Regions from separate parts of the Brevibacillus sp. FIR094 genome, predicted to be linked through region 1. Evidence: riboswitches for the same ligand, from Rfam matches in the RefSeq annotation. Region 1 holds a riboswitch; the other holds the start of a gene.
The links. Region 1 has a riboswitch for S-adenosylmethionine ahead of ACQ5DJ_RS06995 (BMP family lipoprotein). Riboswitches for the same ligand answer to the same signal wherever they lie in the genome.

Region 1 (4,429 bases):
AATCGGACTTATGTTTTATGCTATTTCCTTTGATCACTTTACCGATTACCAGGAGGTTACCTTCCTCGCCTTTATCGTCATGGGCTTTTTGGCGGCCTATTTGGATTGGAAGCTGGTCGTAACAGCGGGAATTGCCCAAATCATCGTTACGATTGTCGGGTTTTATACGGGAACCTACGAGATTTTCGATGGTGATTTTTCAGAGCTCAATTTGCTTATGCGTATTGTCACGATTCTCATGATGATGGGAGCCGTTACGTATCTGTGTCTCGCCGGACAAGCCTCCTTGCGAAAAGCTCATGATGCAAGGCAGGAAGCGGAAGAGAAGGAGCGCCGTCTGGGAGAAATGCTTTTGAACATCCAGCAAATGACGGAGCAGCTGGATCTTACAAGCGATCATGTGCATGAGCATGCGGAAGGTACGAAGCGCAATACAGATGAAATGATGGTTGCCTTTAAGGAAGTCGCCACAGGTATGGAGTCGCAGGCGAATTCTACGGTGAAGATCGAAGAAGAGGTTCAATCCATCGACCAGGAAATCGAGGCAGTCACAACACAGACCAACGCAATGAAAACGGAATCGCAACAAAACAACCGTCGTCTGACAGAAAGCGTTCAGATGATGAATGAGCTGTCCTCGCAGATGGAGCAAATTGTGCAGGCAGTCAATGTAGCCGCCTCTACGATTCACCAGCTCAATCGGCAGGCGAATCGCGTAGAGGAAATTGTCGGCGCTATTAATCAGATCGCGACACAAACGAATCTCTTGGCACTGAATGCGGCGATTGAATCGGCGCGTGCAGGCGAGCATGGACGGGGATTTGCTGTTGTAGCGGATGAGGTACGCAAGCTGGCAGAACAAAGCGCGACAGCTACGCAAGAAATTACCGACATTCTGAAATCTCTCCACCAGGAAAGTGAGAATGCGGTGCAGCATATGAGCAATGGGGAAACGTCTGTTGCAAAAGGCCAAGAGCTGGCCGTGAAAACAGTGGCCTCTATCGAAGCAGTACGTGCCGGGATGATGGCCTTCCTGCAAGCAGCTGATCAAGTAAGCTCCAGCATGGACCGGGTAAAAGTGCGTTCCGGAGAAGTTGCTATCGAGATGTCGACCATTACAGCTGTAACCGAGGAATCGGTAGCCAACTTAGAAGAGCTGTTTGCGACAGCAGAAAACCAGCATCAAAAAGTGCGAGAGATTACGGAAGAGCTGGGCGAGCTGAATACGTTGTCTCATCGTCTCCAGCAAACCTTTCACGTCAATTAGAGGTTGTTTAAAAAGTCGTCTTTTGATCACGACGTAGTTCTGAAAGCTTATTCGGCATCGAAATCGACGTTCACCTTCGAAGTCCGGTGCTCATGTAGGTCCCCTACACTCCGCTCCTCCTTCTTCAGGTTCTCGCCAATTTCTCGGTGCTGAAAAGACGACTTTTTAAACTTTTATTCACTTTTAGAAGTGTTTGGAATTGAGAAAAAAGAATTGCATTTTTGAACCGTTCTGCTAGAATGAATTCCATTGTAACTAAATATATTCACCTACCTTATCAAGAGCGGCGGAGGGACTGGCCCGATGATGCCCGGCAACCACTGATCATGTCTATGCATGAACAGAAAGGTGCCAATTCCTGCAAAACCTGTACGATGTACGATGGTTTTGACAGATGAGGAAGAGAACGGCTACGTACGCAAACTCTTCCTCCGGGAAGAGTTTTTTTGTTGTATTTGTAAATAGAAGGAGGTAATAAACGAACGATAAATTAATTTTATATAATAATATTCGTAAATAGTATTGAAAAAATGGGTAAAAAGCCGTACATTACCTAATAGGATAAAGAAAAACGTAAAGTTCGGATAGGGAGAGATACATCATGAAGAAGTTATTGCTGGCATTAACGACATTCGCAGTATTGGCAACAGGGTGCTCGACTGGCACAAGCGCACCTGCAGATCAGCCAGGAGGACAAGCAGCAGGACAAGAGGGCGGGGACAAAAAGCGAATTGCCTTGATTTTGCCTGAGAAAATCGGTGTGAATCCGTTCTTCCAACAAATGGATGAGGGTGCAAAGAAAGCCGCACAAGAGCTTGGAGCAGAAGTGAAAACGATTGAATCTACGGACCATGGAGCGATTGAAGAGAATCTGCGCGTGGCTGTTGCAGAAAATTATGATTTGATCATCACTTCTTCCTTTACATCAGAGGATGCATTGAAAAAAGTAGCAACCGAAAATCCTGACCGTAATTTTGCGATTATTGATACCGTAGTGGATTTGCCAAACGTACGCAGTGTTACCTTCCACGAGCAGGAAGCGGCTTACCTGGTGGGAGCAGCAGCAGGTCTGGCAACGAAAACGAACAAAGTAGGTATGGTTGTCGCTCTTGATATTCCGCAGTTGAAAAAATGGACAGTTGGCTTCGAAGAGGGCTTGAAAGCGACGAATCCAAAAGCAGAACTGATGGTCAACTATGTAGGAAGCTTCACTGACCCGGCAAAAGCGAAGGAATTGGCTTTGCTCCAGGCTTCCAAAGGCGCTGACTTCATTAACGGTGCAGCAGCAGTAGGCGACCTCGGCGTTTTCGAAGCAGCGAAGGAAAAAGGCTTCTTCACAGCAGGTCAGGACGTTGACCGTACAACGATTGATCCAGAGCATATCGTTCTGTCCCAATTGAAAGGGACCGACGCGGCAGCTTATGAAACCGTGAAGAGCTTTGTAGAAGGAACGTTCAAACCAGGTGTTGTTGCGTACGGCTTGAAAGAAAAAGGTGTTGGCGTAACCTATGTCACGCACGAAAGCAAAACGCCTCTGAACGCTTTTATTGGACAAGAAGTGGTGGATAAAGTGAAAGCGATCAGCGATGAAATTGTAGCTGGCACTCGCAAAGTACCAGATAAATTCTAAACACGCACGTAAAAAAGCTTGTGCACAGTGATGGATGTGACCGACTACGGCTGTGTAGTCGGTCTTCCATTTTCAAAAAAGGACGTACAGAAATGAGGGAGTGGGAATGACCGATCGCTTGGAAATGAGGGCCATGACCAAGAAGTACGGAGATTTTACCGCCAACGACAAGGTGTCGTTCTCACTGGCAGCAGGAGAAGTCCACGCGATTGTCGGGGAAAACGGAGCGGGCAAAACGACATTGATGCGGATGTTGTACGGGATGGAGCAGCCGACGTCGGGAGAGATCGTGTTAAACGGCAAGCCAGTTGTTTTTCGCGGCCCAGAGGACGCGATTCGAAATGGAATCGGGATGGTTCACCAGCACTTTATGCTCTTCGGAGAATTCAGTGTGACTGAAAATATCGTGATCGGCTACGAGCCGAAGCAAGCGGGTTTTTTCAAAAGAAATGACGCGGAGGACAAGGTGCGTGCACTTAGTGAGCAGTATCGCATTCCGATTCATCCGCAGGCCAAGGTAGCGAATTGTTCGATTGGGGAACAGCAACGGGTCGAAATTCTTAAGGTTCTGTATCAGGGAGCGGATATTATCGTGCTGGACGAGCCGACCGCTGTCCTTACCCCGCTGGAGGTACGCGACCTGCTACAAACGATTCGAAACCTGGCGGAGAGCGGCAAGAGCGTCATTTTGATTACACATAAGTTGCAGGAAGTCATGGAGGTAGCCGATCGTATTACGGTACTGCGCGGAGGCAAGGTGACCGGAACAGTTTCTCGTACAGAAACCAATGCGGACGATTTAGCCAGACTGATGGTCGGACGTGAATTGCAGGAGCTAGCTGAGCGAGTTCCTCTGGATAAAGGCCCCTTGTTGCAGGTGGAGAATCTCACGGTTCGAGAAAAGCAGACACTGCTCGATCAAGTCAGCTTTACCGTGCATCACGGGGAAATCGTAGGAATTGCAGGTGTTTCCGGGAATGGTCAATCTGAGCTGCTGCAAGCGATCAGTGGTTTGCGAGCGGCACAGGAGGGCACGGTGCAGTTAGGCGGCAAGGACGTGACGAACAAATCAGTAGCCACCATTCGGGATGCCGGCTTGGCGCATATTCCGGAGGATCGCTACCTGTGGGGAGCGGCCAAACTCTCAAGCGTTGAGGAAAATGCGTTGATGGGCTATCAGCGAAAGCCTGCTTACAACCGCCGCGGCGTTGTTTTGCGGGAGAAATTCCGCCAGGTCGTAAAAGGCTGGGTTGAGCAGTTTGCCATCAAGACAGGCTCCCGACAATTGCAGGAGCTGGCAGGGAATCTGTCAGGTGGAAATTTGCAAAAGCTGATCGTAGCAAGGGAGCTGGGACATGAAACCCCGTTTTTGATTGCGGCTGAGCCTACGCGAGGGGTGGATATCGGTGCCATGGAGTACATCCATCAGGCGCTAATCGAAAAGCGCAATCAGGGAGATGGGATCTTGCTCGTCTCCTCCGAGTTGTCCGAAATTCTCGCCTTGTCTGACAGGGTTTTGGTCATGTATAAAG
Region 2 (4,429 bases), on a different contig from region 1:
GAAAACATTTTAAAGCATTGTGTGAAAAGGAGGGATTGGAATGGATATAGATAAGCAAATGCGCGAAGCAGTACGGAGTGGGAGTCAAGAATCTATAGAAGACGTGAGGTTTACAAAAGAGATGGAATTACGGATCAGAGGTGAGATCGCACAAAATAAACACAAGAATCGAAACCGATTATTTATGGCTGGATCACTTGCTGCTTGCTTCGCGGTAACTGCTGTAGGCATGCACCAGCAAGGTTGGTTTCCACAGATGCCGAGTGGAAAAAATTTAGCGAGTGCGGTCTCAACGACTGCAACCGATAAAAAAAATACAGAGGCTAAGCAGAACAGCGTAAAGGTGTCGCCGGAAGAGGCTATTTTACCTTTGAAAAAGGCGATCACAGCCATAAGCAAGACAACAATAAGAGTGGATAGCACGAGCCATGGGATCAGTGACATAACCTTACTGGAAGGTAACAATGCACGTGCCAGTGTCGCTTATGATATCCAGACTGGACAAATTGAGAGCTTTATAATCAATGGAGAAAGGCCAGATCCTTACCCAGAGAATTGGGACGAGACGTCCGTAAAAATGCCATCAGCCAAAACTGCCGAGAGTGTAGCGAACGCATTTCTCCAAAGTTTCTTGGGGGAAGAGAGCAAGTCCTATCAGTATCTAGGTACTGATACCTATTTGAATGAGTTTTGGGAAGAAAGCATCTGGCTGAGCGTGAGCTATCAACGAATGGAAAATGGCAAGCCCGTTCCGTACGACATCCTATCTGTACGAATCAATTCGAAAGAGCAAGTCTCGTTTTTCGGGCGATTGAACAAGAGCGAACAAGCTTTTTTCACCAAGCTGACAGCTGCCATGCCCGATTTGAATCCGTCGCTTCTTCTTTTTGATAAAGAGAAGAACCGCGATGGCATGTCATTAGCGGTCGGAAACGTGAATAAGGAGGGGCATCAGGCTTCCCTTCGTATCGTCGGCAATGGCCAAGCCTTGGAATCCTATTCAATCGAGGAGAAGGATAAAAAGGATGAGTCGAGCTGGAAGCAAGCAAAAGGAGCAAAAGCTGTGGAGCAAGAGCGACAGTTCCTGAACAATCTGCTTGGGGCTGATAGCGAGAACTATCGTTTAGAGGATGAGAGCAAGCCAGGTGTGTACCAGCGTTATCATAACGGACTGCCAGTGCTATCGGATGAGATACACATGACAACAGATGAATCTGGTCTCCTTCGCTTTTTCAGGAAGGAGCCTGAGACATTCGACCCTTCGCAGTACCCAGATGTGTCTACCGCGGTTTCTGAAGAGGTCGCCATCCAAGAGCTGAGTGAGCATATGAAGCTTCGATACGTGCAGAATCTTGATGCCAGATCAGATGAAAGAGTAGAAAAAGGCAGGCCTGTCCTGGAGTACACGCCAGGGGTTTCGTTCATGCAAAAGGGACGAGAGGATGGCATGGAGTGGCACATTGACGCGACAAGCGGCAAGATTGCCTATGGAACTGGAGATAACGGCCTTGCATTCGATCAGTTGGATACGAAGGAAGCACATGCGTTTCAATCCCCGAAGGAATACGTCAAGGTTCGCAGCAAGGAGGAGGCAAAAGCACTGTTGCAAGCCGAATTTGGCATACAGGTAGATGACTCGACCTACGGAGAGAATAAGATTGATCGCAATGGCCGCAAGGAATATGTCTGGAATGATAAAAATGACAAGTATATCGGCGTAGAAGTCATTGGAGAAACAGGCAGTGTCGTCGGGCTGGGAACACCGCGTTCTAATACGGCAGTGACAGTTAATCGTAAACAGGCGGAAGAGGCTGCACTCGCCTTCCTGCATAAATACGTCGATCCCGGCGTAACAGAAGTACAATTGGCGCAAGTCATACAGCCAGGTGGAGCCAATCCGGTGTCATCCGGCGAATGGGAATTCCGATATTTTATGAGCAAAGACGGGATTCCTGTCCTGGACGATGATAATCCGGATGCGGCTTATTCAGTGACGATTGACCCGTCCACGGGCAAAGTGACGAAGTTTCATAACTTCCGTGAGACGCACGATTTGGTTGAACTGCCCGTATCTGACAATATCGTCTCCAAAGACAAGGCAGTCCAAGAATTTTTACGCGTCATGCCTTTGAAGTTGGTCTACTTGATGAAAGATGTAGATAGGAAGACATTACGCCAACCAAAACTGGCGTATGTGCCATGGAGCAACGAAGAGTTGGCAAATAAAACGGTTACCATCGATGCAGTAACAGGCAAGATCATCGTCGACTAAAACGAAAAAAAGGCTATCCCGCAGCCATTCCTGATGGCTTTTGGGATAGCCTTTTTTAAGCGCTTATCTAACAGTCGTCACACGAGCACCCAATAATTACCAACAGGATAAACAGCACGAGCACGATTGCGAAGCAGTCACCGAAGAATCCGTTTCCGCAGAATGATGTACTCATCTTTGTTTCCCCTCCTTTCCGTTATACTCCAGTCTATACACGAATGCCGTTATTGGACTGGGCGGATGCCCAGCTTAGGCAAAAATGGGCGCGTAAGAGGAGAGGCTCAGTAAAAAATAGACAATTCACAATTGACGGGAAGACAAAGGGGGTGTTAAGATACTTGCAAACATTCAAGACATTTCGCAAAACAACTAAATGACAAGTGTACGACTCTTATCCAGAGAGGCAGAGGGACTGGCCTGATGAAGCCTCGGCAACCGGTAAAAATCCGGTGCCAATTCCAGCAAAGCTACGTGCTTTGAAAGATAAGAGGATGTCTCAGGCGTTTTCGTATCTGCTGACAAATCCTCTTCTTTCAAAGAAGAGGATTTTTTTATTTACCCAATTACGGAGAATAAGCCGATGCAAGGTAGAAAAGGGGCACGTCAATGAAACCAACTTTTCGCGAACAACTTTCCCGGAAAATTCTGATTCTGGACGGTGCAATGGGCACCATGCTTCAACAGGCAAACCTGACTGCTGATGATTTCGGCGGTGAAGCCTATGATGGCTGTAATGAACTCCTGAACTTGACCAGACCAGATGTGATCCGTTCCATTCACGAGAAATATTTAGAGGCGGGCGCAGACATCGTTGAGACAAATACGTTTGGTGCTGCTTCCATCGTTTTGGCTGAGTACGATGTGCCAGAGAAAGACCTTGAGATTAATATAGCGGCAGCCCGCTTGGCCAGAGAAGCGGTGGATGCCTATTCTACAGCGGAGTGGCCGCGTTTTGTAGCAGGTGCAATGGGACCTACGACCAAAACCCTTTCGTTGACAGGCGGTGTCACGTTCGAGGAACTGGTCGAGGCGTATTATCGTCAGGCAAAAGGTCTGATTCTTGGTGGCTCCGATGTTCTTCTTTTGGAAACCTCGCAAGACACGTTAAACGTCAAGGCTGGCGGAATCGGGATTCGCAAAGCTTTTGAAGAGCTTGGACAGGAGCTCCCGGTGATGCTGTCAGGTACGATCGAGCCGATGGGCACAACGCTGGCGGGCCAAAACATCGAGGCGTTTTACATCTCCTTGGAGCATATACAGCCAGTCTCCATTGGTCTGAACTGTGCGACAGGACCAGAGTTCATGCGTGATCATCTGCGGACACTGTCAGGAATTGCCCAATGTGCGGTTAGCTGTTATCCGAACGCAGGCTTGCCAGACGAGAACGGCCATTACCATGAAACGCCACAGGGACTTGCCTCGAAAATGCTGGCGTTCGCTGAACAAGGCTGGATAAACGTCGCTGGCGGTTGCTGCGGAACAACGCCTGACCATATTCACGCAATGGCAGAAGCATTGAAAAACTGCAAACCGCGCAGTGCAGCTGTAGAACCGCTGAGCGCAGTCTCCGGGATCGAGGTCGTTTACGTCGAAGATGACAATCGCCCCCTGCTAGTAGGGGAGAGGACCAATGTTATCGGTTCTAAAAAATTCCGTGAAATGATTGCAGCTGGTCACTATGAAGAAGCATCTGATATTGCCCGAGCACAAGTGAAGCGAGGCGCACATGTCATCGATATATGCTTGGCTGACCCCGACCGTGATGAATACGAAGATATGGAAAAATTCCTACAGTTTATCGTGAAAAAAGTAAAAGCGCCCCTCATGATCGACTCGACAGATGCCAAGGTCATGGAGCTGGGACTTCGCTATTCGCAAGGGAAGGCCATTCTCAACTCGATTAACTTGGAAGACGGCTTGGAGCGATTTGAGGAAGTGGTTCCACTTATTCACAAGTTCGGTGCCTCCATTGTCGTTGGAACGATTGAGGAAGCGGGTATGGCTATCACTCGCGAAAAGAAGCTGGAGGTCGCGCAACGCTCGTACGACATTCTTGTCAACCAGTATGGCATAAAGCCACAGGATATTATTTTCGATCCACTCGTCTTTCCAGTAGGGACAGGGGATGAACAATACATCGGCTCTGCAAAGGAAACC

Region 2: another riboswitch for S-adenosylmethionine. It lies ahead of metH (methionine synthase); the one in region 1 lies ahead of ACQ5DJ_RS06995 (BMP family lipoprotein).

The regions. Positions count from the first base shown of each region.
Region 1 is NZ_JBEAES010000006.1:189,541-193,969, reverse strand. It holds gene ACQ5DJ_RS07000 (methyl-accepting chemotaxis protein) at 1-1,267, shown strand, start outside; SAM riboswitch class I at 1,539-1,668, shown strand; gene ACQ5DJ_RS06995 (BMP family lipoprotein) at 1,869-2,897, shown strand; gene ACQ5DJ_RS06990 (ABC transporter ATP-binding protein) at 3,004-4,429, shown strand, end outside.
Region 2 is NZ_JBEAES010000015.1:17,447-21,875, reverse strand. It holds gene ACQ5DJ_RS15110 (sigma-70 family RNA polymerase sigma factor) at 1-50, shown strand, start outside; gene ACQ5DJ_RS15105 (YcdB/YcdC domain-containing protein) at 41-2,272, shown strand; gene ACQ5DJ_RS15100 (YjcZ family sporulation protein) at 2,340-2,447, opposite strand; SAM riboswitch class I at 2,661-2,762, shown strand; gene metH (methionine synthase) at 2,879-4,429, shown strand, end outside.